DNA from 3 places in the Nocardioides houyundeii genome. Region 1 is predicted to be linked to each of the others. Evidence: predicted binding sites of a transcription regulator. Region 1 holds the regulator's gene; each other region holds the start of a gene.

The links. The regulator LexA, encoded in region 1, represses DNA repair genes until DNA is damaged. The targets are predictions, from matches to a motif close to TCGAACANNTGTTCGA.
Positions count from the first base shown of each region.
Region 2: the regulator LexA is predicted to act here: its motif matches at 4,193-4,208, upstream of C0R66_RS15610 (HNH endonuclease signature motif containing protein).
Region 3: the regulator LexA is predicted to act here: its motif matches at 4,178-4,193, upstream of C0R66_RS00605 (HNH endonuclease signature motif containing protein).

Region 1 covers NZ_CP025581.1:3,043,985-3,053,843, forward strand. The annotation lists gene C0R66_RS14550 (vitamin B12-dependent ribonucleotide reductase) at 1-1,090, opposite strand, end outside; gene nrdR (transcriptional regulator NrdR) at 1,185-1,658, opposite strand; gene C0R66_RS14560 (hypothetical protein) at 2,165-2,443, shown strand; gene C0R66_RS14565 (LysM peptidoglycan-binding domain-containing protein) at 2,574-2,954, opposite strand; gene C0R66_RS14570 (GNAT family N-acetyltransferase) at 3,320-4,111, shown strand; gene lexA (transcriptional repressor LexA) at 4,219-4,947, shown strand; gene C0R66_RS14580 (sulfotransferase family protein) at 5,004-5,735, shown strand; gene C0R66_RS14585 (ATP-dependent DNA helicase) at 5,729-7,741, opposite strand; gene secD (protein translocase subunit SecD) at 7,772-9,859, opposite strand, start outside.
Region 2 covers NZ_CP025581.1:3,242,286-3,252,144, reverse strand. The annotation lists gene C0R66_RS15625 (acyl-CoA thioesterase domain-containing protein) at 1-570, opposite strand, end outside; gene C0R66_RS15620 (AAA family ATPase) at 668-1,381, shown strand; partial or broken gene C0R66_RS15615 (MFS transporter) at 1,562-2,677, opposite strand; gene C0R66_RS15610 (HNH endonuclease signature motif containing protein) at 2,785-4,179, opposite strand; gene C0R66_RS15605 (M28 family metallopeptidase) at 4,414-5,961, shown strand; gene C0R66_RS15600 (AMP-binding protein) at 5,984-7,006, shown strand; gene C0R66_RS15595 (o-succinylbenzoate synthase) at 7,003-7,989, shown strand; gene menD (2-succinyl-5-enolpyruvyl-6-hydroxy-3-cyclohexene-1-carboxylic-acid synthase) at 7,986-9,608, shown strand; gene C0R66_RS15585 (glycoside hydrolase family 16 protein) at 9,688-9,859, opposite strand, start outside.
Region 3 covers NZ_CP025581.1:116,640-126,498, forward strand. The annotation lists gene C0R66_RS00595 (SDR family NAD(P)-dependent oxidoreductase) at 6-1,532, opposite strand; gene C0R66_RS00600 (zinc-dependent alcohol dehydrogenase family protein) at 1,742-2,764, shown strand; gene C0R66_RS00605 (HNH endonuclease signature motif containing protein) at 2,791-4,116, opposite strand; gene C0R66_RS00610 (EVE domain-containing protein) at 4,232-4,684, shown strand; gene C0R66_RS00615 (GlsB/YeaQ/YmgE family stress response membrane protein) at 4,784-5,062, opposite strand; gene C0R66_RS00620 (response regulator transcription factor) at 5,166-5,828, shown strand; gene C0R66_RS00625 (type 1 glutamine amidotransferase domain-containing protein) at 5,917-6,612, shown strand; gene C0R66_RS00630 (dihydrofolate reductase family protein) at 6,624-7,217, opposite strand; gene C0R66_RS00635 (B3/B4 domain-containing protein) at 7,236-7,958, shown strand; gene C0R66_RS00640 (DUF3099 domain-containing protein) at 7,972-8,208, opposite strand; gene C0R66_RS00645 (Type 1 glutamine amidotransferase-like domain-containing protein) at 8,205-8,873, opposite strand; gene C0R66_RS00650 (4a-hydroxytetrahydrobiopterin dehydratase) at 9,010-9,714, shown strand; partial or broken gene C0R66_RS18480 (VOC family protein) at 9,758-9,859, opposite strand, start outside.

The sequences.
Region 1 (9,859 bases):
ACGAGGAGTTGTCCAGCGACATGTACTCCGAGCACGGGTTGGACGCGGTGATCCGCCCGGTCTCGGGGTTGGTGTGCCAGTCGTTGATGGTGTCGTCGTACTGCAGACCCGGGTCGGCGCACTCCCAGGCGGCCGTGGAGATCTTGGTGAACAGCTCACGAGCGTCGACGGTCTCGATGACCTCGCCGGTGCTGCGCGAGCGCAGGCCGAACTCGGTGCCGTTCTCGACCGCGTTCATGAACTCGTCGGTGACCCGGACGGAGTTGTTGGCGTTCTGGTACTGCACGGAGGTGATGTCCTTGCCGCCCAGGTCCATGTCGTAGCCGGCGTCGCGCAGGGCGCGGATCTTGTTCTCCTCGCGCGCCTTGGTCTCGACGAACTCCTCGATGTCGGGGTGGTCCACGTCGAGCACGACCATCTTGGCCGCGCGCCGGGTAGCGCCACCGGACTTGATGGTGCCGGCGGAGGCGTCAGCGCCGCGCATGAAGGAGACGGGGCCCGACGCGGTACCACCGGAGGAGAGCAGCTCCTTGGAGGAGCGGATGCGGGAGAGGTTGAGGCCGGCGCCGGAGCCGCCCTTGAAGATGAACCCCTCCTCCTTGTACCAGTTGAGGATCGAGTCCATGGAGTCATCGACGCTGAGGATGAAGCACGCCGAGACCTGCTGCGGGGAGGGGGTGCCGACGTTGAACCAGACCGGGGAGTTGAACGAGAAGTACTGGTTGACCAGGAGCCAGGTGAGCTCCTCCTCGAAGACCTGCGCATCGGCGGTCGTCGCGAAGTAGCCGTTGTCGATCCCGGCCTTGGTGTAGGTCTTCACCACGCGGTCGACGAGCTGCTTGAGGCTCCACTCGCGCACGTCGGTGCCGACGGCGCCGCGGAAGTACTTGGTGGTGACGATCGTGGAGGCGTTCACGCTCCAGAAGTCGGGGAACTCCACGCCGCGCTGCTCGAAGACGGTGTCGCCCGTCTTCCAGTTGGTCTGGACGACGTCGCGCCGCTCCCAGGTGATGGCGTCGTAGGGGTGGGTGCCTTCGGTGCTGAAGACGCGTTGCATCTTCAGACCACCCTTGTTCACCGTCTCGGTCATGAATTCTCCTCAGTCACTGCTGCGTCGTTGCATCGGTCTCTGCTGTGGTGCGCCCGGCACGCCGCTTCCCCACGACGTGCCGGGCAGTATCTGGTCAGCCCGTGGGCTGAGGTGCGGTGGCTGAGCGCTCTGCGCGCAGCCACTCGATCTCGTTGGCGAAGTCCTCTGCGCTCTCGAAGGCGCGGTAGACGGAGGCGAACCGCAGGTACGCCACCTCGTCCAGCTCGCGGAGCGGGCTCAGGATCGCGAGCCCGACCTCGTGGGCGGGCACCTCGGCGTACCCCTCGCTGCGCAGTGCGTCCTCGACCGCCTGCCCCAGGCAGGCGAGCTGGTCCTCGGTGACGGGCCGGCCCTTGCAGGCCTTGCGCACACCCTGGATCGCCTTCTCCCGGGTGAAGGGTTCGGTGGCACCAGAACGCTTGAGCACCATCAGCTGCATGAGCTCGACGGTGCTGAAGCGCTTGCCGCACTCCTGGCAGGTACGACGGCGGCGGATCTGACCACCGTCGTCGGAGACGCGGGAGTCGAGCACCCGGGTGTCGGTGTGACGGCAGTAGGGGCAGTGCATGTCGGGTGTCTCCTCTCGGCCCGGTGTGGCGTCATCCGGGCACAGCAGTAAAACCCTGCTCTCAGGGTTAACGCCTGTGGATGACGGCCTGTTTCCTGTGGATGAAACTGTCTGTGCTGTGGGCGAACCACCCGGTCCCTGTGGACTAGATGTGGAGAACCACAACGGTGTAACTACTAGATGTAGTGGTAACCGTACGTCCCTGGCACAACGCTTGGCAAGCGGAACCGCCTTTCTGGGGCCACGGGTTTCCGACGCCCGAGCGCCTTCTGACAAACGTGCAGGTCAGACCCAATATCGGGTAGGAAAATCGGTCTGGACCGCGCCGGGCAACAGGTACCGACCTCGCTGGCCGGGCCTGACACAATGGCCGGCGTGGCGACGGGCAAGCGGGCAGGATCGAGACGGGCAACACCTTCCTCGACGCGTTCTGCCTCGTCCATCGACCCGAAGGTCGTGGGGTACGCCGGGGGATCACCGCCTGCGTCGTCGCGTGGGGGTACCTGGTGTACGCCGCCATCGACTTCGGCAGCGCCGCCAGGTCGGGCAGTGGCGGCGGCTGGGCACTGTTGGTGCTCGCCTCCATCGGCGCCGCGGCCTGTCTCTTCGTGGGCCTGATGCTCGCCACTCGCCTGTCGTCGGCACTGGGCTTCAGCTCCTCGCCGAACAAGCCGGCGCCGAGCGACCCTGCGACGACCCCGGCCGACACCATCGAGATGACTGCGGAGCCGCCGAAACCGGCCGCACCTCGCCCGCCGGGCGGAAGGCGGATCTCTCGCAAGTAGCGAATTCAAGGGGCGGGCTCAGCGCGTGAGCCCGCCCCTCGTCTTCCCCTATCCACCGCTCGGGGTCGAAGCGAGCGGTGGAAGCTATTCAGTTGTGGATCCATGGGGCCGCGCGGGCGCGCAGCACGGGTCAGTCAGCGAGCGGGATGCGCAGCTTCTGCCCCAGGGTGAGCATCCCGGAGTCGAGCGCGTTCAACCGCTTGATCTCCGACATCACGCTGGGAACGTCGCCGTCGACGGCGATCTCCGACGCGATCCCCCACAGGGTGTCCCCCTGGCCCACCATCACGACCTCGGTGGGTGCCGGCGTGCCAGCCTCGTCCGTCGCGACCGAGCGGGAACCGAAGAAGACCCCGGCGACCAGCACGGTCAGCAGGATCGCGGCCACCACGACCACTCGCCCACGACGCGTCAGGCGCACACCCGTGGACCCCGGCGCCTGACGGGCTGCCACAGGCAGGTCACGACCGAGGCGAAGCTCGCGAGTGGGGTTCAGCGTCATGGTGCTCATGGGGACCTCCGGGGGAAGTGTTCAGCCGGTTGGCTTGTGTTGATCTCATGTCTAGTGATCTCCGCCGACAGTCCTGATCTGCTGGACTACGAGGAGTCGATCAGACGTTCGATCGAACACATGTACGAAGTTAGAGCACATGTTCGAATGAATCAAGCATCTGTGCGAACAAGTGTTCGAGCGTGTCGCGGCCCCCCACGACCCCTCGACGTGCTCGAAGCGCGCCCGGTTCTCACGCGCTGAGCGCAGATGCTCCGCGAAAGCGGGGAAAATGCACCACAAAGCCGGCGTTGCCCAGCGGATCACCTCGATGTCATCAGTTTGAGGCATGCAACTGTCTAGGCAGCCCCCCTAGCGTCTCCCGCATGCGAGACACGCTGACCACGCCGATGGCGATCATCGAGGCAGACCTCGAAGCTCTCCAGCAGGCCATGTCCCTCTCCCCCGTCTTCCAGACCACTCACGAGCCGGACGCACTCCTGTACTGGTCGCACCTGCCTCTTCCCGCGGGCAACGTGATCACGCACGCGCGCATCTCGGCGCGTGACGTGCCGACCCGCGTCCCAGCGCTCCTGGGGCCCTACCTCGAGCGCGGACTCCCGTTCCGGTGGGTCACCACCCCCAAGACCACCACCCCGGCGCTGGAGGCAGCCCTGGCGCAGGCCGGCATGGTGCCTCGCGAGAGCCCGGCGATGTACCTGGCGCTGCAGGAGACCGTCGATCCCGGGACCCCGGACGACGTCTACATCGACGTCGCCTGGCCCGACCACCTCGAACCCGTCAGCTCCATCCTGTTCTCCGGCTTCGGCCTACCCCGAGGCACTGAGGCCGAGCACCTGCAGTTCCTCGACACCCTCGACCCTGCCGACACCCAGTTCTTCATCGCCCGGAGCCTGGTCACCGGCGAACCGCTGGGCGCCAGCACCATGCACCGCCGCGGCACCAGCGTGATGCTGGCCAACGTCAGCACCAGCGAGCACGCCCGGGGCCGGGGCATCGCGAAGGCCCTGTGCGCCACCATGCTCAACCGAGCCGCGCACACCGAGGCGCTGACCGCCACCGTGCTCTCCAACGACGAGGGCTACCAGGTGTACGTCGACCTGGGCTTCCGCACCAAGTTCAACGTGGTGACCTGGGAGTGGCACCCGCAGACCTGAGGCAACCAGAGCCGAGGCAACACGCCGTTCGAACAGGTGTTTGAACTCCGGTCCGGTGCCGACTACGGTGAGACCACCGAGATCGCACCACACCAGGAGGACACCGGATGGCCAACCCGCGCGAGACCAAGGGCAAGGTCGTGGCCCTGCCCGACGGCCCTCCCGACGCCACCGGCCTCACCCCGCGGCAGCAGCGGGTGCTCTCCACCATCAAGGACGCGATCGAGCAGCGTGGATACCCGCCGAGCATGCGCGAGATCGGCCAGGCGGTCGGCCTCACCAGCTCCAGCAGCGTGGCCCACCAGCTCAAGGTGCTGGAGGAGAAGGGCTTCCTCAAGCGCGACCCCAACCGGCCCCGGGCTCTCGAGGTGTTCCTGCCCGAGGTGATGGCGGCCCGTCGCGCCATGAGCAGCGACGAGGAGACGATCTTCGACCCCACCGGTGTCGGCGACGCCGCGCCGGCCGCCCGCTACGTGCCGGTCGTCGGTCGGATCGCCGCCGGTGGCCCGATCCTGGCCGAGGAGCGCGTCGAGGACGTCTTCCCGCTCCCGCAGCAGCTGGTGGGCGACGGCACGCTCTTCCTGCTCGAGGTCTCCGGTGACTCGATGATCGACGCCGCGATCTGCAACGGCGACTACGTCGTGATCCGGCAGCAGCCCGAAGCCTCCAACGGCGAGATCGTCGCCGCCATGATCGACGGTGAGGCCACGGTCAAGACGTTCCAGCGCAAGGACGGCCAGGTCTGGCTGCTCCCCCACAACGACGCCTACGAGCCGATCGACGGGACCCACGCCACCATCCTGGGCAAGGTCACCGCGGTCCTGCGACGGGTCTGAGCCAGGGGCCCTCGCCACTCCGGAGACGAGGCGGCGGGTCGTGTAATCTCACGGCGGTGCGACGAAGCCGACGAGATGCCGAACCCGCCGACCTCTCCTCCGAGCAGTTCCGCACCAAGCCTGACGACCGGTTCAAGCTGACCGACGAGAGCCAGACGCTCCTCAAGGAACTGGACCGCCACAGCGGCGCGTCCCGCCGCCTCTCCCCGTTGAGCTACAACCTCACCGTGGGCCACGAGCACCGGTTCATCTGGTTCCGAGTGGCCAAGGTGGCCACCCGCACGATCCGCCACCACTTCACCACCCATGGGGTGCCCCTGGACGTGGACCACGCGATGCGGATCCGCTATCCCATCGACGTGTTCGAGGACTACTTCAAGTTCGCCTTCGTCCGCGATCCGCTGGACCGGTTCGTCTCGGCCTGGCACAACAAGGTCGTGGACATGAACTACTTCCACTTCGACGAGCCCACGCACCGCAAGATGCAGGACGTCGAGGAGTTCGCCCGCTGGGTGGCCGACCAGGACCTCGGCCAGGTGCCGGGCACCGACCAGCACCTCGCGCTGCAGACCCGGCTCATCGACCTCAGCCAGGTCGACTTCGTGGGACGTCTGGAGACCTTCGACGAGGACTTCGCCGAGGTCTGCCGCCGCGTCGGCGCACCGGCGGTGCCGACGGTGGCCCAGAACCAGACCGGCTCCCCTGGCAGCACCCGTGAGGTCTCCGACTCGCTGCGCAGCATGGTCGAGGCGATGTACCGGCGGGACTACCAGATCCTCGGCTACTGACCCGAGCCGCCGGCCAGTCGGGTCAGCGCCTTGCGCACCACCTGCGGGTCGGTCGTGGTCCACATCGGCGGCAGGCTCGCCTTGAGGAAGCCGCCGTACCGCGCGGTGGCCAACCGGGGGTCCAGCACCGCGACCACGCCGCGGTCGGTGGTGGTGCGGATCAGCCGCCCCGCACCCTGGGCCAGCAGCAAGGCGGCGTGGGTGGCCGCAACCTGCATGAAGCCGTTGCCCCCGGCCTTGTCGGCCGCGCGCTGCCGAGCACTCATCAGGGGATCGTCGGGCCGCGGGAACGGGATCCGGTCGATCAGCACCAGCTGGCAGGTCTCGCCGGGCACGTCGAGGCCCTGCCAGAGGCTGAGCGTGCCGAAGAGAATCGTGTGCGGGTCCTCCACGAACTGCCGCGCCAGCTCCGGCAGCTGCGCCTCGCCCTGGGCCAGGGTGGTCAGGTGCGGCAGCCGCTCGCGCACCGCCTCGGCGGCGGTCTCGGCGGCCCGCCGTGAGGAGAACAGCCCCAGCGTGCGTCCCTCGGCCGCGTCGATCAGCTCCACGATCTCGTCGAGCTGGGCCTTGCCCAGCCCGTCGCGTCCCGGCGGCGGCAGGTGGCGGGCGACGTACAGGATGCCCTGGCGCCCGTAGTCGAACGGCGACCCCACGTCGAGGCCCTGCCACGGCAGCGCACCCTCGGCCTCGACCTCGGGCGCACCGGTGTCGATCCGCTCGGACGGCTTGAGCCCGACGCTGCCCGCGACGGTGTTGAAGTCGCCCCCCAGCATCAGCGTGGCCGAGGTGAAGACCACGGTCTTGTCGGTCAGCAGCCGGTCCCGCATCTGGCCCCACACCTGCAGCGGCGCGATCGCCAGCCGGGCGGGGATCCGGTCCCGGGCCTCGTTGAGCCACATCACGTCGGAGTCCTTGCCCGCCGCCATCCGCTCGGCGGTGGCGAAGACCTCCTGGGCCATGCCCTTGGCCTGGGTGCGGGCAGCGTCCACGTCGCCGCCCTCCTCCTTGCCGAAGGCCGAGGCCAGCGCCCGCGCCGCGTCGCGCACCAGCACCAGGGCGTCGGAGAGCTGGTCGGTGCGCTGGTCGATCCGACCCGGGGGCGTCATCGCCAGCGCGTCCGCCAGCGCGTCCGCCGCGTCCGCCAGGTCGTCGGCGGGACTGTTGGCGCCGCCCCGATCCGCGACGTACTTGTTGGCCCGACGCGCGGCCCGCTCCACGTCGTTGACCGCCAGCTCGTCCGTCGCGGCCTGGGTGACCCGGGCGGTGAGCTCGTGGGCCTCGTCGATCACCACCACGTCGTAGTCGGGGATCATCGGGACCCCCTCGATGGCGTCGATGGCCAGCAACGAGTGGTTGGTGACGATCAGGTGCGACTTGTGGGCCTTCTCCTTGGCGCGCTCGGCGAAGCACTCGGCGGCGAAGGCGCAGCGCGCGGCGCCGAGGCACTCGCGGTGGTTCACGCTGACCTGGCGCCACAGGCGGTCGTTGTGCCGCGGCGCGTTGTCCCGCTCGCCGGTGCCGCCGTTCTCGACCTCCTCCTCGGCCCAGGCCCGCAGCTTGAGCACCTCGGCACCCATCGTGCCCTCGGGCACGTCCACCAGGACGCCCTGGTCGTCCGGGACGCCCTCGCGGATGCGGTGCAGGCAGGCGTAGTTCGAACGACCCTTGAGCACGGCGTACGACGCGTCGAGCCGGTCGCCGACCGCCTCCACCAGCCGCGGGATGTCCCGCTCCACCAGCTGGTGCTGCAGCGCCAGGGTGGCGGTGGCCACCACGACGCGCTGCCCGTGCAGCAGGCTCGGGACCAGGTAGGCCAGCGACTTCCCGGTGCCGGTGCCGGCCTGGACCAGCAGGTGCCGGCCGTCGTGCATGGCCGTGGAGACGGCCTGAGCCATCTGCACCTGCCCCGCGCGCTCCTGACCGCCGAGCGCCGTGACCGCAGCGCCGAGCACCTCGGTCACCCGGGAGGTGTCGTGGGGCTCCTTCTCAACGGGGACATCAGGCACCCGAGCACACTATCCCTGCCTGCCGACAGCTCAGATGACGGCGCCGGAGTCGTCGGGCGCGCGCTCGACGCGCACCTTCTTCTCCTTGGTCATCGGCCACTTCTCCTGCAGGTAGGTGACCATCGGGGTGGCGGTGAAGACCGAGCTGTAGGTACCGACGATCAGACCGACCAGCAGGGCGATGGCGAAGTCCTGCAGGGAGTCGCCGCCGATCAGCGCCAGGGCACCGAGGATGAACATCGTGCCCAGACCGGTGTTCACCGTGCGCGGCAGCGTCTCGAGGGCAGCCTTGTTGGCCAGGTCGGTGAACAGCTCTCCGGGCTTGGACGACTGCCAGCGCTCGCGCACCCGGTCGAACACGACCACGGTGTCGTTGACGGAGAGACCGATGATGGTCATCGCGGCCGCCAGGAAGATGCCGTCGATGGGCTTGCCCAGCCAGGCGAAGAGGCCCACCACGATGACGACGTCGTGGAACATCGCGGCCACCGCGGCCAGGCCGAAGGTCCACTTGAACCGGAACGCCAGGTAGGCCAGCTGGGCCAGGAACGCCACGCCGAAGGCGATCAGCGCCTTGTTGCGCAGCTCGTCACCCAGCGAGGCCCCGATCACCTCGTCGCGCTCCAGGGTCGCCCCGCCGCCGGCCTCGTCGATCGCCGCGGCGACGTCCTTGGCCTCGGCGTCGGTCAGCTCGCCGGTGCGGACGCTGATCTTGTCCTCGTCGGCCAGCTGGACCGTGGCGGTGCGGAAGCCGGCGTCCTCCACGGCGTCCCGCGCCTGGTCGGCGGTGAGCGTCTTGGTGGTGGAGTACTCCAGGACCCGGCCACCGGTGAACTCCACCCCGAGGTTGAGCCCCTGGATGAAGATGCCGGCCAGGGCGACCACCATCACGACACCCGAGATCCCCAGCCACAGGGCCCGGCGGATCATGAGGTTGGGGTTCTTCTCCTCCAGCCACTTGCGCACTCGACCGATGTCGCCGATGCCGGTGAACTTGGGGTGGCGGGCCACCCACTTGTTGCTCACCCCCAGCTCGGTGAGCACGCGGGCGATGATCAGCGCGGAGATCATCGACGCCACGACACCGATGGTCAGGGTGACACCGAAGCCCTTGATCGGCCCGGAGCCGAGGAAGAACAGCAGGCCCGCCGCGAGCAGCGTGGTGACGTTGGAGTCGATGATCGCGCTCCACGCCTTGTTGAAGCCGACCATGAGGGCGCGGCGCAGCCCCGCCGAGGGTTGGTCCTCGTACTCCTCCCGGGCTCTCTCGAAGACCAGCACGTTCGCGTCGATCGCCATCCCGATGGCCAGCACGAAACCGGCCAGACCAGGAAGTGTCAGCGTCGAGCCCAGCCCCACCAGCATGGCGTAGGCGAGCAGCGCGTACGAGGTGAGCGCGATGGTGGCCAGGAAGCCCACGAAGCGGTAGACGGCGATGATGAAGAGCCCGGTCAGGATGAGCCCGACGATCCCGGCCTTCCAGGAGGCCTCGATGGCAGCGTCGCCCAGGGTCGGGCCGACGGTGCGGCGCTCGATGATCTCGACCGGCAGCGGCAGCGCGCCGCCCTCGATCAGGATGGCGAGGTTCTTGGCCTCCTCCAGGGAGAAGCCGCCCTCGATCTGGGTGGCGTTGGAGATGGATGAGCCACAGGGCACGGTGACCTGCGGTGAGGTGATGACCTCACCGTCGAGGACGATCGCGATGCGCTTCTGGTCGCCCGTGGCGCAGGCGGCTGCGGCCGAGAGCTTCTCGAAGGCCTTCGAGCCCTTGCTGGAGAAGTCGACGTCGACGACCCACTGGGTCGAGTTCTGCGGCTGGGTGGCGTCGGCGCCGGTGATGTCGTTGCCCTCCAGCACGGCCGGACCGAGCTCGAGGATGTCGCCCTGGTCGCTGGGCGCCACGATGTCGCCCTTCTTGCTGGGCTTGACGTCCGCGCTGGCGAGGCCGCCGGCGACGACGGCGTGCACCGTGAGCTGGGCCGTGCGACCGATGGTCTCCACCGCCTGGTCGGGGTCCTGCACGTCGGGCAGCTCGATGAGGATCCGGTTGTCGCCGGAGCGGACCAGGGTCGGCTCCGAGACGCCCAGGGCGTCGACCCGGCCGCGCAGGATCTCCAC
Region 2 (9,859 bases), 200 kb from region 1:
GCTGGTGGCGTCGGCGATGCTCGCGGCGGCCACGAAGCCGCTCGGCTTCTCGCCGAGCACGATGGGGATGGCGGTCTGCCAGGTCTGCTTGCGGGAGGCGTTCTGGTGCTTGCTGAAGTCCTGGGACCAGCCGGCCTCGCTGTGGAAGAACGGGATGTGCGGGTCGTCGGTGTCCGGCGCGATCTCGGTCGAGGGCGGCTCGGGGACGTCGTCGGGGGACCACACCGTGCCGCTGGGGTCCTCCGAGCGCCGCAGCAGCACCGCGCTGGCCCGAGCCACGGGCTGGCCGTCCTGCAGCAGCGTCGCGTCGATCAGGCACAGCCGCGGTCCTTGGCGCACCACGGTGGTGGTGAGCTCGCACGGGTCCATGGAGGCCGACCGGAACAGGTCCACGGTGTAGCGCGAGGGCACCAGGTCCTCGCGACCCAGGGCGGTGGCCTGCTGCTCGATGGCGCGGGCGAGCGCGCCGCTCACCGCCAGGCCGTGCATCTGGTCGTCGCGCCACATGCTGCGCGCTAGGTCCAGGGGGACGAGTCGGTCGCCGTCGAGGCGGAAGAAGGCCAGATCCACCAGAGGATTGAAGCAGGCTGGACCGTTCCGCCCACACCCGGCGTGGCCGCGCCGGTGCCGGGGGTCGCTGGTCCTCGCCGCCGGTACGGTGTCGGCCGTGGACCTCGCCCAGCCTCCGGTACGTCGTGTGGAGCTGGCCGACTCCGGGGCCCCGACCCCCAGCGGCTGGCCGTTCGATCTCCCGGCCGTCGCCCAGCTGGCGCGCGAGGGTCTGGACCTGGCGCCCGGCGTGACCTTCCTGGTCGGGGAGAACGGGTCCGGCAAGTCCACCCTCGTCGAGGGGATCGCCCAGGCCTACGGTCTCTCTCCGGAGGGCGGCTCCACCGCCAGCCGGCACTCCACCCGGGCGAGCGAGTCGCCGCTGGGTGACGCCCTCGTGGTGCGCCGGGGTCTCTCCGCGAGCCGGTGGGGCTTCTTCCTGCGCGCCGAGACGATGCACGGCTGGTACTCGTACCTGGAGAGCCTCGGTGGCGACGACGTGCGGTTCCACGAGATGAGCCACGGCGAGTCGTTCCTCGCGGTGCTGGAGACCCGGTTCAACGCCAAGGGCTTCTTCTGCCTCGACGAGCCCGAGGCTGCCCTCTCCTTCACCTCCACCCTGGGGCTGGTCGCGGTGCTGCAGCGGGTCGTCGCCGCGGGCGGCCAGGTGCTCTGCGCCACCCACTCACCCGTCCTCGCCGCGATGCCCGGTGCGCGGATCCTGGAGGTCGGGCACTGGGGTCTGCGCGAGGCCGAGTGGGCCGACCTCGACCTGGTCCGCCACTGGCGCGCGTTCCTGGCCGCTCCCGAGCGCTACCTGCGCCACCTGTAGCGCTCGCGCTGCCCCGACGGCTGCCTCCGGAGGCGGCCCATGCTGCACGAGGAACCGCTCGGCCATCCGGACGCTGGGGTGGATGCCCACCGACGCCGCGACGATGATCAGCGCGATCAGCAGCCATCCGGCGACGCCCCACTGCATCGCCAGGAACATGTAGAGCGCCGGCGCCCAGACCCGTCCCAGGGTGCCGGTGAGCTCCGAGACGCCCTGGTACTCGCCGCGCCGCCGCGGGTCCATCAGGTCCGCCTCGAAGGACCAGCTCGCGGCGGACAGGAAGAGCTCGGCCCCGGTCAGCGCCATGTGTCCCAGCAGCAGCAGCACCACGGTAAGCCAGCCCACGGTCTCGTGGGTGGCCACCGTGATGGCGCAGGAGAGGATGAAGAAGGCGGTGGAGACCCGGATGCCGCGCAGTCCGGTGGTGGCGTCCCGGATGCCCCGCGCCGCCGCCATCGGCAAGAAGATGCACATCACCGTGTTGGTGCCCAGCAGCAGGGCCACCAGGACCCGGGGCGCGTCGGTCTGGGCGAGCAGCCAGGCCGGGATGACCAGGTGGAGCAGGACCTGGTTGGTCCACAGCACGCCCCCGAAGAACGTCACGCCCAGCCAGCCCGGGTTCCGCAGCGGACCAGGCCCGGGGACCTTGGTCTTCCGCTCCTCGGGCGTGCGGTCGTCGTGGGAGGCGTTGGGCAGTCGCAGCACGAACGCGCAGTTGACGGAGAAGACGACGGCGGTGAACCAGGGGATGATCCGGATCAGCTGGTTGGACTCCGCGGCCAGCGCGACGCCGCCCACCAGCGCGCCCAGGGTGAAGCCGAGGTTGAGCGCGGAGTACATGTAGGCGCGGGACAGCACCCGCTCCTGCGACGGCAGGACGTCGATCGTGTAGGCGCCGTGCGCGGCGCCGCCGAGCGCCCCGATCACCTCCATGGTGATCGCCATCGCCAGGTAGCCCGCGAAGTTCTCGATGAACGGCCAGACCGCGAAGGTCGCTGCCTGACCTGCGGCGCTCAGTGCCCACATCCGCTTCGGGCCGAACCGGTCAACCAGCTTGCCCATCGGCAGGGCGGCCAGGAAGCTGGCGATCCCGGCCAGGGTGAGCCCCAGGCCCACCTGGGTGAAGCTGAGGCCGACGACCTCGGTGAAGAAGACCAGGGACCCGGTCATGAAGATGCCGTCGCCGAGGGCGTAGAGCAGGTTCTGCACCGCTAGCCGGCCGGCGAGGCGGGAGGGTGGCCGGACGGAGTGGACGAGCTGCCGGGCGCGGGAGGGGGGTGACGACACCGGCAACATCTTGTCCTGGGTGGTTGTCGGTGTCGCGCCATTTTCGGACGTGACCCTGGCCACGCACCCGCGGTCGTGGTGCTGCACTGCAGCCGGTTCCTCGGGTCGCCGCATGCCTACCTGCGGCACCTCATCGACTGAACTGGGGCTGAGCGACCGGGTCCGGCTGAGCCGGGTCGCTGCGTCACGTCGAGGGTCCCGGCGTGGTCGCGGAGGAACTGCTGCCCGTAGGGGTCGGACCAGAGCCAGGTGCCGGTGTCGAGGGTGGTGTAGCGCCACCCGGCGTGGGTCTTGAGCCGGTGGTGCCGTCGGCACAACGGGGCGAGGTTGCAGTCGCAGGTCGGACCACCGGCACCGTGCGGCACCACGTGGTCGTGGTCGCAGTGACGGGACGGGCGGGTGCACCAGGGGAAGACGCACGTCCCGGTGAGCAGGTCCACCCGGTCCTTGGTGCGCAGCGGGATCTCGTAGCGGTCGGTCTCGGTGTGGTCGGCCAGGTCGATCACCGGCAGCACCTGCAGGTGGCTGTCGCTCCGGCCGCACCACTCGCGGATCGTCTGCTCCAGCTCGGCCCGCCCGAGGGTGCCGTTGCGGCCCACCGGGTCGCGCCCGGCCAGGTGGTCGGGCGTGAGGTGCAGGACCAGCCGGACCTGCTTGCGCGGCTTGGGAGCACGGGCGCCGTGGAGCAGCGCCAGGGCCTGGGCGGGGTCGGCCACCACCCCCACCGCTCGTGCTCGGCGGACGTCCAGCGAGTCGGCGGGACGACCTGCCGCGGCGTCGAGGGTCGCCAGCGCCGCGGCGACGTCGGAGAGCGTCCGGTCGAAGTCGTGCAGGTCCTTCCAGTCGGCGCGCAGGGACATCTCGGCGATCGCGGAGTCGTTGATCGACCCCTCGTGCAGGCGGGCGTAGCGGGCGTCCAGCGCCTCGAGCTGCTCCTGCTCCCGCTCCTCGGGGTGCAGGCGCAGCATCGCCTCGTCGATGAGCCGGTCGAGCACGGTGACCCCGATGCGGTGGGCGACCGGCGCGAGGTTGGCGTCCAGCCAGTCGGAGACGTCGCGGGGGCGACCGACCAAGGCCTTGGCGATCCGACGAGCCCGCCAGGCCTCGACCTGGCAGCTCAGCACGCGCTGCCACAGCATGGGCATCCGGTGGCGGACGATGAGTGCGTCGCGGATCAGCAGGTCGGCCGCGAGCGTCGTACGCCCCAGGGCCGCGCCCAGGGGTGCGGCCGCCGACCACGACCAGCCGGGGATGAGTCCGTTGCCGAGGCCGTGCGGGTCCTCGGGGCAGGGACCAGCACACCCGCCGCCGTAGTCGCCGCGAGACGGATCGTCGCTCTCGCACCCCGCGGCGCACGGTCGCGGAGCGCCCGTGCCTTGGTCGGGGTGGGCGTCGGCCCACTCGGCGGCCAGCACGAAGGTCTCCATCTCGGCGCGGCACGAGACGTCGCGCAGCCGGCGGACGCGATCGATCATCTCGGTGCTCGTCCCGGTCTCCTGCAGTGCTGTCATGCTTCCATTGTGTTCGAACACCTGTTCGATCCGCAAGGGGTTGCCTGGCCCTGTGGACTACGGCGGCCACGCCCCTCGTTTGGGGTAAACGGACGCTGGGGTGCGAACTGCGGACGCTCCGCTCTTGTCACCTCCGCGACCGCAGCGCCAGGATGCGATACGGCCGGAAGGCCCGCGGCCGCCCTCTCGGAAAGGGTCATCGAAGTGAACCGTCCTACCCCTGCCGCGCGCTCGATGCGCACACCAGCCATCGCTGTGGGTGCCCTGCTCCTGGCGAGCACCGCACTCACCGCACCCGCCCTAGCCGAGGACCCGGCGCGTGGACCGGGTGCGAAGGAACACCCGCACGGACACCACAAGAGCCACCACAAGAGCCACCCCAAGAGCCACCCCAAGGGTCATCAGCACGGACCCAAGGTCACCTCCGAGAGCCTGCGGCGCGCCGTCACCGTGCGCGGCGTGATGAACCACCTGAGGGCCTTCCAGGCGATCGCCGAGGACAACGACGGCACCCGGTCCTCCGGCACGCCGGGCTACCGGGCCTCGGTGCGCTACGTGGTCGGCAAGCTGCGCAGCGCCGGCTACCGCCCCGAGGTCCAGCAGTTCGCCTTCCCCTACTTCGAGCAGCTCGGCCCCTCGGTGCTGCAGCAGGTCTCGCCCACCCCGACGACGTACGTCGAGGACACCGACTACTCGCTGATGACCTACTCCGGGAACGGCGACGTCACGGCGCCGGTCCAGGCCGTCGACCTCAACCTCGGCGACCTCGCGGGCTCCACCAGCGGCTGCGAGGCCAGCGACTTCGCGGGCTTCACCGCCGGCAACATCGCGCTCGTGCGCCGGGGGAGCTGCACCTTCGGGGTCAAGGTCGCCAATGCCGAGGCCGCCGGCGCGGTGGGCGCGATCGTGATGAACAGCGGGGTGCCCGGTGCCACCGACCCCTTCGCCGGCACCTTGGGCGAGCCGGCAGGCATCCCCGCCGTCGGCGCCTCGTTCGCCCTGGGCCAGGCGCTGGCCCAGGCCGGGGCGGTCACGGTGCGCCTCGCGGCGGACACCGCCTCGGAGACCCGGCAGACCTGGAACGTGACCGCGGAGACCAGGCACGGTCGCGACGACAACGCGGTGATGGCCGGCGCGCACCTCGACAGCGTCGTGGACGGGCCCGGCATCAACGACAACGGCAGCGGCAGCGCGGCCCTGCTGGAGGTCGCGCTCAAGATGGCGAAGGCCAAGACGCGCAACACCGTCCGCTTCGCCTGGTGGGGGGCCGAGGAGTTCAGCCTGCTCGGCTCCGAGCACTACGTCGACGACCTGGTCGCCAACGACCCGGACCGGTTGGCCGAGATCGCGCTCTACCTCAACTTCGACATGATCGCCTCGCCCAACTACGTGCTGGGCGTCTACGACGGTGACGCCTCCGACTTCGAGGCGGAGCCGCCGGAGGGGTCGGCGCAGATCGAGGAGGTCTTCACCGACTACTTCGCCAGCGTCGGGCTCCCGTCCGTGCCCTCGGAGTTCAGCGGACGCAGCGACTACGGCCCCTTCATCGCCCAGGACATCCCTGCCGGTGGGCTGTTCACCGGGGCGGAGGGGGTCAAGACCGCGGCGGAGGCCGCGTTGTTCGGCGGGACCGCCGGGGTGGCGTACGACGAGTGCTACCACCAGGCGTGCGACGACCTGGACAACGTGAGCCGGGCGGCGCTGGACGCCAACTCCGACGCCATCGCCCACGCCGTCATCACCTACGCCCGGAGCACCTATGAGGTGAACGGGCGGCGCTGAGGGCGGGCGGTAACGTGCGGGGGTGAGCTTCCTCCGCCCGTCGTCCGACCCCACGACCGCCATCGGGCAGCTGCACGACTGGCTCGGTGCCGTCGAGCCGGAGCGTCTGGTCATCGAGACCTCCGGCTCGACGGGACGGCCCAAGCGGGTGCTGCTGAGCAGGGAGGCGGTGCTGGCCTCCGTGCACGCCACCGCCCACCGCCTCGGCGACGCGGGCGGTCCCGGCCAGGGTCGCTGGGCGCTGCGGCTGCCGTCGTCCTACGTCGCGGGGGTGCAGGTGATCGTGCGCTCCCTGGTGGCCGGCCACGAGCCGGTGCTCGACGGCTGGCAGGCCGCGGGCGAGGAGACGTCGTACACCTCGCTGGTGCCGACCCAGCTGCACCGGATGCTCCAGTCGCCCGAGGACGTCGCGGCCCTGCGGGGACTCCGCGCGGTGCTGCTGGGCGGCGGGCCGATCGACCCGGCGCTGCGCCGCCGGGCCGAGGACGAGGGCATCCGCCTGGTCGCCACCTACGGTGCCTCGGAGACCGCCGGCGGCTGCGTGTACGACGGCCTGCCCCTGGACGGCGTGGCCGTCGCGCTCGGCGCCCAGGGACGCATCCGGATCGCCGGTCCGACCCTCTTCAACGGCTACCTGGACGATCCCGAGCTGACGGCCCAGACCCTGGTCGACGGCTGGTACCTCACCGCCGACGCCGGCCGGATCGACGAGGACGGCCGGCTGCAGGTGCTGGGGCGGCTCGACGACGTGGTGGTCAGCGGTGGCGTCAACGTGCCGCTGCCGGCGGTGGCCCGGCGGCTGACCGAGCACGAGGACGTCGAGGCTGCCGAGGTGCTCGGGTTCCCCGACCCGGAGTGGGGGACCCGGGTGGTGGCCTTCGTCAGCGGCGCCGTCGACCCCGACGAGCTGCGCGAGTGGGTGGCAGCGGTGCACCCGCGGTCCTGGGCGCCGCGGCAGGTGGTGCGGCTCGCGGAGCTGCCGCTGCTCGACAACGGCAAGGTGGACCGGCAGGCCCTGCGCCGCTGCGTCGAGGACGCCTCGTGAGTCCGGAGCTGCGGGTCTTCTCGATCCCGATGCGCACCCGGTTCCGGGGGATCACCGTGCGCGAGGGCGCGCTGGTGCGCGGTCCCCGCGGCTGGGGCGAGTGGAGCCCGTTCCTGGAGTACCCCGCCGCGGTCGCCGAGCCGTGGCTGCGCGCTGCCCTGGAGGCCGCCGCGGGCGACTGGCCGGACCCGGTGCGCACCCGGGTCCCGGTCAACGTGACGGTCCCCGCGGTGGACCCGGAGCGGGCGCACGCGATCGTGCTCGCCGGTGGCTGCACCACCGCCAAGGTCAAGGTCGCCGAGCCCGGGCAGGAGCTGGCCCAGGACCAGGCCCGGCTCGAGGCGGTGCGAGCCGCCCTGGGGCCGGGAGGCAAGGTCCGGATCGACGCCAACGGCGCCTGGGACGTGGACCAGGCGGTGACCGCGATCCCGCTGCTGGACCGCGCCGCCGGCGGCCTGGAGTACGCCGAGCAGCCGTGCGCGGACGTCGAGGAGCTCGCCGCCGTACGTCGCCGGGTCTCGGTGCCGATCGCAGCAGACGAGTCCATCCGGCGCGCCGAGGACCCCTACCGGGTGCGCGACCTGGAGGCGGCCGACATCGCCGTGCTCAAGGTGCAGCCGCTCGGCGGGGTCCGGGCCTGCCTTCGCATCGCGGAGGACATCGGGCTGCCGGTGGTGGTCTCCTCGGCGCTGGAGAGCAGTGTGGGCATCGCCGCCGGGGTGGCCCTGGCGGCCGCGCTGCCCGAGCTGTCCCACGCCTGTGGCCTGGCCACCGTCCAGCTGCTGACCGACGACGTCGTGGACGATTCGTTGCTGCCCGTCGCCGGCCACCTGCCGGTGCACACGCCCGAGGTCAGCGAGGCCGCGCTGACTCGGCTCGCGGCGGCGCCGGACCGGGTCGCCCACTGGCAGGAGCGGCTGGCCCAGGTGCTCGCCCTCGGTGGGGGACCGGGATCGACCGTGGGGCAGGATCGGCGCTCGTGACCGACTCCTCCCACCTCGCCCGGCAGGTGGTGACCGCGCTGGTCGCCGCCGGGGTGCGCGAGGTCGTCCTCTCCCCGGGCTCGCGCAACGCACCCCTCTCCTTCGCCCTGTACGACGCCGACCGGGCCGGGCTGCTGCGGCTGCACACCCGCCTGGACGAGCGCACCGCCGGGTTCCTCGCCCTGGGGATGGCGAAGTCCTCCGGGCGGCCCGCGGCGGTGGTCTGCACCTCCGGCACGGCGGTGGCCAACCTCGGCCCGGCGGTCCTGGAGGCCCGGCATGCCGGCGTGCGGCTGGTGGTGGTGGCCGCGGACCGTCCCGCCAGGCTGCGCGGCACCAGCGCCAACCAGACCACCGAGCAGGTCGGTCTGCTCCCCGGCGCCCACGTCGTCGACCTGGCCGCCGGTGCCGGGGCCGAGGTGGCGCTGGCCGAGGCGCTGGACCGGGGCGCGCCGTGGGCGCCGGGACCGGTGCACCTCAACGTGCAGCTCGACGATCCCCTCACGCCGACCGACCGGTGGACCCCGGAGATCGCTGGCCTCCCGGACGGGGGAGCCGGCCCGGCCCGGCGTCGCTCCGGAGCCCCGGTGACCATCCCGCGCGGACCCCGGACCGTGGTGGTGGCCGGGGACGACGCGGGCCCGCCGGCCCGGGTGCTGGCCGAGGCCGGCGGCTGGCCGCTGCTGGCCGAGCCCACCTCGGGCTCCCGCACCGGCGCCAACGCGCTGCGCTGCTACCGCCTGCTGCTGGGCACCGACCTCGGCGAGCGCATCGAGCGGGTCGTGGTCAGCGGCCACTCGACGCTGTCCCGTCCGGTCAGCCAGCTGCTGGCGCGCCGCGACGTCGAGGTCTGGGACCTGGACGGGGGCGCCAGCGGCTTCGCACGTCCCTTCCCGGTCGACCGCACCGTCCCCTCGGCGCAGGTGGGCGCGGGGCCGCTGGACGAGTCCTGGCTGGCGCAGTGGCACGCCGCGGACGCCGACGTGGCTCGGCAGCTCGACCGGCTGCTCGCCGCGGAGGACGGCCTGACGCCGTACGAGGCGGCGGGTGCGGTGGCCCGGGCGCTGCCGGCCGCCGGGCTGCTCTTCGTCGGCGCCTCCAACCCGATCCGCGACCTGGACCTGATGGTGCCCCGCTACCGGGTCGGCGACCGCCGCAAGGTGATCGCCAACCGCGGCCTGGCCGGCATCGACGGCGTCCTGAGCAGCGCCATCGGGGCCGCGCTGGGGCGACCCCACGGCTCCCGCAACCTGGCCCTGATGGGCGACGTGACCTTCCTGCACGAGGCCGGAGGCCTGGTCCTGGGACCGGCCGAGGCCCGCCCCGACCTGACGGTGGTGGTGGTCAACGACGACGGGGGATCGATCTTCGCGGTGCTGGAGCAGGGTGCCCCGGAGTACGCCGACCGCTTCGACCGGCTCTTCGCGACCCCGCACGGGGTGGACCTGGCCGCCCTGTGCGCCGCCACCCGCACCCCGCACTGGGCGGTCTCCTCGCTGCCCGAGCTGGAGCACGCCCTGGCCCAGCCGGCCGGGGGGATCGAGGTGGTCGAGGTGGTGGTCCGGCGCGACGACCGGCGTGACCTGGACGCCCGGATCCGGGCACTGCGACCGGCCTGAGAGCAACGACGCGCCGCACCCCAGTGGGGTGCGACGCGTCGGATGCGGCTGCTGACCAGACAGGGTCAGCGGGGGTGGGTCACTTCTTCTCCCACACCCGGACCCAGTCGACGTACATGTGCTGGGGCAGCTTCTTCTCGCCGCCCAGCTGGCTGAGCTCGTAGTCCGAGCTCAGCAGCGACAGGATCGGGTACTGCGGCTGCCCGGAGACACCCTTGTTGCTGCGCCAGGTCTCCACGCCGTCGATGCGG
Region 3 (9,859 bases), 910 kb from region 1:
GAACCTCACCAGGGCGAGGGTCGGTAGTCCTTCACGAAGCAGCCGTAGAGGTCCTCGCCCTGCTCGCCGAGCACGATCGGGTCGTAGACCCGGGCCGCGCCGTCGACCAGGTCGAGCGGCGCGTGCCAGCCCTCCTCGGCGATCCGCAGCTTGTCCTCGTGGGGACGCTCGTCGGTGATCCAGCCGGTGTCCACCGCGGTCATCAGGATCCGGTCGGTGGTGAACATCTCCTCCGAGCTGGTCCGGGTCATCATGTTGAGCGCGGCCTTGGCCATGTTGGTGTGCGGGTGGCCCGCGCCCTTGTAGCGGCGGGAGAACTGCCCCTCCATCGCCGAGACGTTCACGACGTACGCGCGCCGGGCTCCGGCCTGCACGGCGGCCCGCATCGCCGGCCGCAGCCGGGAGACCAGCAGGAACGGCGCGATCGAGTTGCACAGCTGCACCTCGAGGAGCTCCAACGGGTCGACCTCGTCGACCACCTGGGTCCAGGAGTTGTTGACCTGCATGTCCGGCAGCAGCCCGCCCGCGTCGACCGCGGTGCCGGTCCGGTGCGCCTCCAGCGAGGCGGAGCCGGCCTTCAGCGCCAGCGCCGAGATCGACGCCGCGGTGTGCGCCGCGTGCGCGACCTCGGCGGACTCGCCCTCGTGGCGGGGGACCGCGTCACCGGACAGCGCGCCCGCGATCGCCGCCGGGTGCGCCTCGCTGATGCCGTCGAAGGAGACCATCTCGGGCAGGGCCAGGCCGGCCGGCAGCGGCGCGTCCTCCATCTCGATGAGCTGGGAGTAGGCCCCGGGCGAGCGGCGTACGGTCTGGCAGGCGTTGTTGATCAGGATGTCGAGGGGACCGGCGGCCGCCACGTCGTCGGCGAGGCTGATCACCTGCGCCGGGTCGCGCAGGTCGATCCCGACCACCTTGAGCCGGTGCAGCCAGTCGGCGGAGTCCTCCATGGCGGCGAACCGGCGTACGGCGTCCTTGGGGAAGCGGGTGGTGATCGTGGTGTGGGCGCCGTCGCGGAGCAGCCGCAGCGCGATGTACATGCCGATCTTGGCGCGGCCGCCGGTGAGCAGTGCCCGCTTGCCGGTGAGGTCGGTGCGCTGGTCGCGCTTGGCGTGCGAGCTCGCGGCGCAGGTGGGGCAGAGCCAGTGGTAGAACGCGTCGACCAGGGTGTAGTCGTTCTTGCAGATGTAGCAGCCCCGCGGGTTGATCAGGGTCCCGGCGAACGCGCCCGGGGCGTTGGAGACCAGCGGGATGCCGGCGGTCTCGTCGTCGATCCGCATCGCCGATCCGGTCGCCGTCTGCTCGGTGATCGCCCGGTCGTGGGCGAGCTCGGCCTCCCGCTTGCGGGTACGCCGCTCCTTCTTCAGGGCCTTGTACATGTGCGAGGCCGCCCGCTTGACCCTGACTAGGTCCGCGTGGTCGTCGGGGAGCTCGTGCAGCTGGTCGAGGACCCGGATGGTGGTGGCGAGGTCGTCGGGGTCGATCCCGGGACCGGCCGGGGGTGCGTCCAGGGGTGCTTCGTGGTGCTGTGTCACTGACGGATCTTCCCACCTGCGCGGCGGGTTGCGGGCATCTCGGAGCAGACCGGTGAGGTGACTCACGTCCTCGGGGTGAGTCCTTGTGCCCTTGTTGAACGGCCTGAGCTCCTCCCATAGTGGATCGGGACCGCTCACGATCAGCTGCCCTCGGGACCGTTCGGCGGACCGTTCGCCGGACCGTTCAGGGCGCGACGAAGGAGAGCCTCATGCGAGGAGCCATCCTGCACGGCCCCGGAGACGTCCGGGTCGAGGACCGTCCGGACCCGGTGCTCGAGCAGCCGACCGACGCGATCATCCGGCTGAGCGCCACCTGCGTCTGCGGGTCGGACCTGTGGCCCTACCGGGGCATCGACCGGTCCGGGCCAACGGCCCCGATGGGCCACGAGTACGTCGGCATCGTCGAGGCCGTCGGCGACCAGGTGCAGGCCATCAAGCCCGGCCAGTTCGTGGTGGGGTCGTTCTTCGCCTCGGACAACACCTGCGAGATCTGCCGGGCGGGCTACCAGTCCCGGTGCGTGCGCGCGGAGGGCGTGGGTGGGGTCGGCACCCAGGCGGAGCTCGCCCGCATCCCGCTCGCCGACGGCACCCTGGTGGCCACCCCCGAGGTGCCACCGGCGGAGCTGGTGCCCAGCCTGCTGGCCGCCTCCGACGTCCTGGGCACCGGTTGGTTCGCCGCAGTGGCCGCCGAGGTCGGACCGGGCAAGACCGTCGCCGTGGTCGGCGACGGCGCGGTCGGACTGCTCGGCGTGCTGGCCGCCAAGCAGCTGGGCGCGGAGCGGATCATCGCCATGTCGCGTCACGAGCCCCGGCAGCGGCTGGCCGAGGAGTTCGGCGCCACCGACATCGTCGTCGAGCGCGGCGACGCGGGTGTCGCCCGGATCAAGGAGCTCACCGGGGGGCTGGGTGCGCACTCGGTCATCGAGGCGGTCGGCACCCAGGAGTCGATGATGCAGGCCATCCGGTCCACCCGCCCCGGGGGCCACGTCGGCTACGTCGGGGTCGCCCACGACGTCTCGCTGCCCGGCGGGGAGCTGTTCTTCGCCGAGGTCCACCTGCACGGCGGACCGGCGCCGGTTCGCCGGTTCCTGCCCGACCTGATCGAGAGGATCTGGAACCGTCGGATCGACCCCGGCAAGGTCTTCGACCTCGAGCTACCGCTGGAGGAGGCGGCCGAGGGCTACCGCGCGATGGACGAGCGGCGCGCCGTCAAGGTCCTGCTGTGGCCCTGATCGTCATCCCTTGAGCAGGTCGGCTCCTACCGCCTCCGGTGGAACCGCCACTCGCCGGAGGAGTGCTGTCGCAGGTCCCACGCCGGATCGTGGGCCTTGCGATGGTGGAACCCGCAGAGCGGAAGTCCGTTGTCCAGGTCCGTGGCCCCGCCGCGACCCCAGGAGAGCCGATGATGGTGGATCTCGCACCAGGCGAAGGGCCGTTCGCACCCTGACGTTGCGCACGTCTCGTGGCTCAGGGACAGTGCCCGGCGTTGGGTCGCGGAGTGCAGTCGTCGTTCCCGGCCCAGGTCCAGCGGCTCCGAGGCGCCGCCCAGGACGGCGGGGACCAGACCGGCCTCGCACGCCATCCGTCGGGCCTCCCCGGCGGTGATCCGGACCCCGCTGTCCAAGCGGGCCGCGCCGATCCCGGTCAGCAGTGCGTCGAGGTCCAGCGTCACCAGGACCGTGGCTTGCGACGGCGACAGGCCGGTGGTGGGCAGGTGCTCGATCAGCTCGCAGAACCCCTGCCCGCGGGTCTCCAGGTAGGACTGGGACTGCGGGGCGGAGGGATCGATCGTGCTGGACGTGGACCCGTCCGCGGCGCGCTTCAACCCGAGCCGGCGAGGGCTGGTCAGGTGTGCCAGCACGGTCTCCAGGAGGTTGCCGTGCAGCTCCGGGATGCGAAACTTCCCCGACCAGGTGCCGTCGCCGTTCTCATGCAGGGACAGGAAGGTCTCCGCGTCCGCACCCGCCTTCTCCCGGGTCAGCATCTTGAGCTCGTGCTCGTCGGCCAGGGTCCGGTCGATCGGGTCGAACATCCGACGCGCGGCCTGCCGGAGCCGCTTGGCGTTCATCGGCCGTCCCGAACGGGTCGAGTCCCCGGTCGCCTTGCCCACCAGCAGCTCCTCGGCGGCAGCGACCTGCTCAGGAGTGGCCCGGTCAGGAGCCTCCTCCGCGGCGTCCACGATCACCCGGACCTGGTCGACCCGCAACCGGCCGGCCGCGAACGCCTCCCGCGTCGCCGCATACTTCGAGCCCAGCAACCTGCCCAGCCTCAGGCCCGACGCCTGCGAGGCCCGGGTCGAGCCCAGCAGCCCGGCGAGCCAGGCGTCGGTCCCGGTGGCGGCACCACCCAGGTCGGGGTCCTCGGCCACCCGCCGGGCCTCCGCCTCGGCCGACAGGCGCAGCCGCAGCGCGGTGGCTGCGGACTCCAGCTCGCCCACCCGTTGCAGGGCCTCGGCCAGGTCGGCGGACCCCACCGCATCCGCCGGCACGGCCCCGGCGCCTCGGACCGCCTCCTGGGCGGCCGAGACCAGCATCGTCACCCGGGAGGTCATCTCCCGGGAGGACTGCAGCTGGCTGACCGACATGAGACAAGCCAACCGCGCACCGCCGACAGTTCCGGCCCGGAGAAGGCCCCGATCTCGAACCCTGGACAGGTGTTCGAAAAAAGGCAGAATTGCCCCCTGTGACAGGGTGAGACCCGTGGCAACCACGACACCAGCGCTTACCCGCGAGTCGCTGGGTGCCTGGCTGATCAAGACCAGCCCGGGCTCCACGTCGGTGGAGGATCTCCTGGCCGGCAGGCGCGCCGCCGTCACCACCAGGTGTGTGCGCAGGTCCTACCGGACGGACCTGATCGAGTCGGACCAGCCGGTGCTCCTGTGGATCAGCGGGCGCGACCGGCAGCACCCGCCGGGCATCCACGCCGTGGGCCGGACGACCGGAGCAGCTGTGGTCGACCGTGACGGTCAGCTGGTGATGCCGGTCGAGCTCGAGCCGCTCTCGCGTCCCGTCCCCAGGGCGGAGCTGCTCGCCCATCCCGTGCTCTCGCAGCTCGAGGTGCTCCGGATGCCGGCCGGCAGCAACCCGTCCTTCCTGACGCACCGGCACCTGGACGAGCTGCGGCACGGCTGGCCCCAGGCGGAGGCGCTCTGACCCGCCAGACCTAGGCGGGTCTCTCTAGCCGCAGGGTCCACCATGCGAGCGGACCGGGGCCACTTCGCAGTGGCCCCGGCGCCGGGTTCGTCGGTCGCCTCAGACGTGGGCCGCGCTGCGGCGCTGCGACCACTGCCAGATCAGCAGGGCAATGACGGCGCCGATGATCGAGCCGATGATGCCCGCCGGCTGGAAGAGGCCGTCGTCTGCGTCCTTTCCGAACAACAGGTAGCCGAGCAGCCCGCCGACCAACGAGCCGACGATGCCGAGCACGATGGTCGCGACGATGGAGAGGTCTTGACGACCGGGCACGAGGAGTCGGGCAACGAAGCCGGCGATGGCGCCGACGATGAGAATGGTGAGGATGAGTCCGAGCATGAGTCTGCCTTTCTTCGAGAGGCCGACCGGTGCGTCCTCTGTCCACCACCAGACCACCCCTAGGAGGGGTGTGGCACACCCCTAGGTGGGTTAGCGTGCGGTGGTGAGCAATGGAGGTCGCCCCATCCAGGTCGCCCTGGTGGACGACTACGACGTCGTGGTCATGGGGGTCGCCAACATGCTCGAGCCGTACCGCGACCGGGTCGTGGTGGCCGAGCTGGACACGAACCAGCCCGTCGAGGACGGCGTCGACATCGCGCTGTACGACTCTTTCGCCCAGCCGGAGTCAGATCGCGCGGAGATCAAGACCCTCATCGACAACCCACGTGCCCGACGAGTCGTGGTCTACACCTGGAACTTCCACCCAGACCTCCTCGCGACAGCCCGTGATCTTGGTGTGCACGGCTACCTGTCCAAGGCTCTCACCGCCCGAGAGCTCGTCACCGCCCTCGAGTCCGTGCACGCGGGCGAGATCGTGGTCAGCCCTTCATCGGCCACGGTCCGCACCCAGGGTGGTGACTGGCCCGGCCGTGGCGAGGGGCTGACCGATCGGGAGGCGGAGATCCTCGCCCTCATCACCCAGGGCAAGAACAACGCCGAGATCGCAGCGTTGACCTACCTCAGCCCCAACACGGTCAAGTCCTACATCCGCGGGCTCTATCGCAAGATCGACGTCGAGAGCCGCACCCAAGCAGTTCTCTGGGGTGTGCACCACGGGTTCCTGCCCGACAAGCGCCGGATCGAGCACTGGCGAGGCGGCCCCTGACCGAGGCTCTTCACGACCTCACCACCGCGTGGGTAGCGTCGTGAAGGTCGCCGTACGGCGGCCCCGCAACTGCCTCGAGGAGATTGACGTGCCGAAGATCTTGTTCGTCCTGACCGGCGCCGATCACTGGACTCTCAAGGACGGAACCAAGCACCCGACCGGCTTCTGGGCCGAGGAGCTGCTCGCCCCCCTGGAGGTCTTCTCCGACGCCGGGATCGACGTCGACTTCGCCAGCCCGCAGGGCGGGACGCCCGTCGTGGACGAGGGCAGTCTCGCCCCTGCCACCATTGGCGAGGAGGAGTCGAGGAGACAGCGCGAGGCTCTCGAGGCACTCGCAGGCCGACTCGAGTCACCCCTGGTGCTCGCCGACGTCGACCTCGACACCTACGACGCCGTCTTCGTGCCCGGCGGCCACGGCCCGATGGAGGACCTCGCTGTCAGCGACGACCTGGGCCGCATCCTCGTGACGATGCTCGACGGCGGCAAGGTCGTCTCCTCGGTCTGCCACGGCCCGGCCGGTCTCCTGCCGGCCAAGCGCGCCGACGGATCCTGGCTCTTCGCCGGGCGCCACCTGACAGCCTTCACCGACGCCGAGGAAGAACAGGCCGGGCTCGCCGACAAGGCGCCCTGGCTCTTGGAGTCCCGGCTCCGCGAGGCCGGCGCCACCTTCTCCTCGGGAGAACCGTGGGCGCCCTTCGTGGTCGTCGACGACAAGCTGGTGACTGGCCAGAACCCGGCCTCCAGCACCGAGGCCGCGCAGAAGGTCGTCGACCTGCTCACGTGATCGGGTCGTCCTCAGGCCCGCCGGTAGACCAGGTGCGTGACGTACGGCGTCGTACGGCTGGAGACCGGTGACCAGGCCAGGTCGCCGGCGCCGTCGAAGACCCGCAGCCCCTCGCCCACGGTGAACGGCACGACGTGCAGCCGCAGCTCGTCCACGACCTCGGCCGCGAGGTAGGCGTTGAGCGTGCTCACGCCGCCGGCGATCGAGACATCGCCGTCGCCGGCGGCCTCGCGGGCCTGGGCGAGCGCGGACTCCGGCCCGTCGGTGACGAAGTGGAAGGTGGTCCCACCTGCCATGACCAGCGGCTCCCGCGGGCGGGAGCAGAGCACGAAGACGGGAGCGTGGTACGGCGGCTCCACGCCCCACCAGCCCTGCCAGTCCAGGTCCCAGTCGCCGCGGTCGGGCCCGAACATGTGGCGTCCCATGATGTAGGCGCGGGCCTGCAGGATCCCGGCGATCTCGGCCTCGCTGTCCTCGCGGTGCTCGAGCATCCAGGTGTGCAGCCGATGGCCCACGTGTGGCCCGAAGGGGTGCTCCAGGGACTGGTCGCGACCCGCCCCGACGAGGTCGAGGGAGACGGCCATGTTGGCGCTGACGATGCCCATGGGGGCACGCTAGGACCCATGGTGACTGACCGCAACGAGCTCGACCTCTTCCTCTCCGGAGCCCGGATCGAGTCTTCGGTCTTCGCCCTGCGACCCGACTACCGGGCGCTCCTTGTCGCGGTCGGCGGCATCGCACCCGCCGCGAGTGACGACGTCAGCGAGTCGTTGCTCGGGCGCGCGGAGGCGATGGCGCGGGACCTGGCGGCCCGGGGCCCGGTGGAGGAGATCCCGCACGTGGCCGCTTGGCGGGAGGCCTACCGCGCCTTCGGTGCGAAGCCGCAACGCACCCGCAACAGCCTCGAGGCGCTCCTGAGGCGGGCCCCTGGCGGGCTGCCGCGCGTCAACCGGCTCACCGATGTCTACAACGCGATCAGCGTGCTGCACCAGGTCCCACTCGGCGGTGAGGACCTCACCCGCTACGCCGGCTCACCGCGCCTGGTGCGCAGCGACGGCACGGAGCCGTTCGACACCACGGCCGGAGGGGAGATGGTCACCGAGCACCCCGAGGTGGGGGAAGTGGTGTGGTGCGACGACTCCGGCGTCACCTGCCGCCGCTGGAACTGGCGGCAGGGACGACGGACCCAGCTGCACGACGGCACCACGACCGCCCTGTTCATCATGGACGCGCTCGACCCGATGACCGACGACGCCCTGACAGCGGCCGCGGACGACCTCGTGGGGCACCTCGGGCCCGACGTCGTCTCCGCTCGAAGGCTCATCGCGCCCACGACGAGCCGCTGAGGAGCCGGGTCCGTCAGTGGTCCTCGCCCCAGTTTGCGACCAGGACGGCGACCGGCGGGATGACCGCGGCGACGGCCGACATGGCCACAGCTGCCGTGGTGGACCACAGCCGGACCAGGCACCAGGCCAGCACCAGCAGCACCAGGCAGGTGCCCATCAGCGCGAAGTACCAGTGCCGGCGTCTGCGCAGGCGCTCGCTCTGTGCCTCACGGACGGCGCTCACCGAGGTGCGCCGAGGGTCTCGTCTCATCGCGATTGCTCGAAGTGCCGCCACTTCCCCTCGGAGACCACCTCGACGGCTCCCTCGACGACCTTGATGGCCGTCTGCTCGTCGATGGCGTACGACGGGACGCCGAGGTCCGCGGCCCAGCGCTCGGCGTGGGCCATGGTGTTGGTCGGGAACAGGTCCAGGTGCGGGAAGATGGAGAAGTCGACGACTCCCAGGGTGCGGTCGTCCGACGCGGACGGCCACTCCACGAAGTAGTCCCCGATCCGGGGCGTCAGCACCATGCTCCCGGCGCTGACCCCCACCCAGACCGTGTCGGCCAGGGACGGCAGCAGGTCGGCCAGGCTGGACTCCCGCATCCAGTGGCACAGGTACGTCGCGTCCCCGCCGTCGACCAGCAGCACGTCGGCCTCCCGGACCCACGGCACCCACCGGTCCGCGCCGATGGTGGGCAGCGCGGTGAGCTCCAGCACGCCGAGGGAGGACCAGCCCAGACCGGTCTGGGGCTGCCAGGTGGGCCCGGCGGCGATGAGGCCGCGGACCGATGCCGGTCCGCACATCGGGTGGCCCCACTGGGCGGTCGGGATGCACAGGGCGTGGGACTCCGCGACCGGCTTGCCCAGGAGCTCCTCCAGGGCGGAGTGGATGCTGGGATTCGTGACGCCGCCTGAGGTGAGCAAGAGCTTCACGGGTGCCTCCGAGTGGGCCGTGTGCGAGGCCCCGGCAGGGACCCGGTGATCTGGGGATCGTAGTGCGGCGATCCTTCTCCGGGACACCCTTGAGTCGGCGCGCGTTCGCGGCAGGTCAGCGCTATGGTCGCTGGGCATGGACATGCTGCGGGGCGAGCAGATCGCCGAGGCCGACCTCACCGAGTGGCGCAAGCTGGCTCAGGGGCTGCATGCGCGGTACCTGGTGGACGGCTTCGACGCCGGCGCCAGGTTCATCGCCACGCTGGGTCATGTGGGCGACGCGGTCGGTCACTACCCACGGGTGTCGATGGGCAAGGGGTACGTCGACCTGAAGCTGGTCAGCGACGACGCCATCTACCGCGACGACGACGGCACCGAGTACGTCGTCGAATGGGTGACCCAGCAGGACGTCGACCTCGCGCGACGGATCACCGAGGTCGCCGCCGATCACGAGCTGGAGGCAGACCCGGCCTCGGTGTGCGACATCGAGCTGGGCCTCGACACGGCGCGCTCGGCGACCATCGCTCCGGTGTGGGCCGCGCTGCTGACCGGGAGCGCCGAGTCCCAGGGACGCGGCACCCCGAGCGATGAGATCCGAGATGCCACGGGGCGGGTGCCGAACCTCTGGTTCGGGGACGACGAGCCCGAGGCCTCGGGTCAGCGGTTCCACGTCGAGGTCTACGTCGCACCCGAGGCGGCCGAGCAACGGATCGCCGCCGCTGTCGCTGCTGGCGGCATCGTCGTCGACGACAGCGACGCGCCCTCACTCACGGTGATCGCCGACCAGGACGGCAACAGGGGAGTCCTCTGCGTCGCCGCGCCCGCGGCGAAGAAGGACTGAGCGCTCCACGCCCCACCTGCAGGACGAGCCGGATGACGATGCCTCAGGGCACGCAGAACTCGTTGCCTTCGGGATCCACCATGACGACGTGTCCGAGCGCCCCGTCGTAGTGCTCTTCCCGGACCATGCTGGCGCCGAGGGCCAC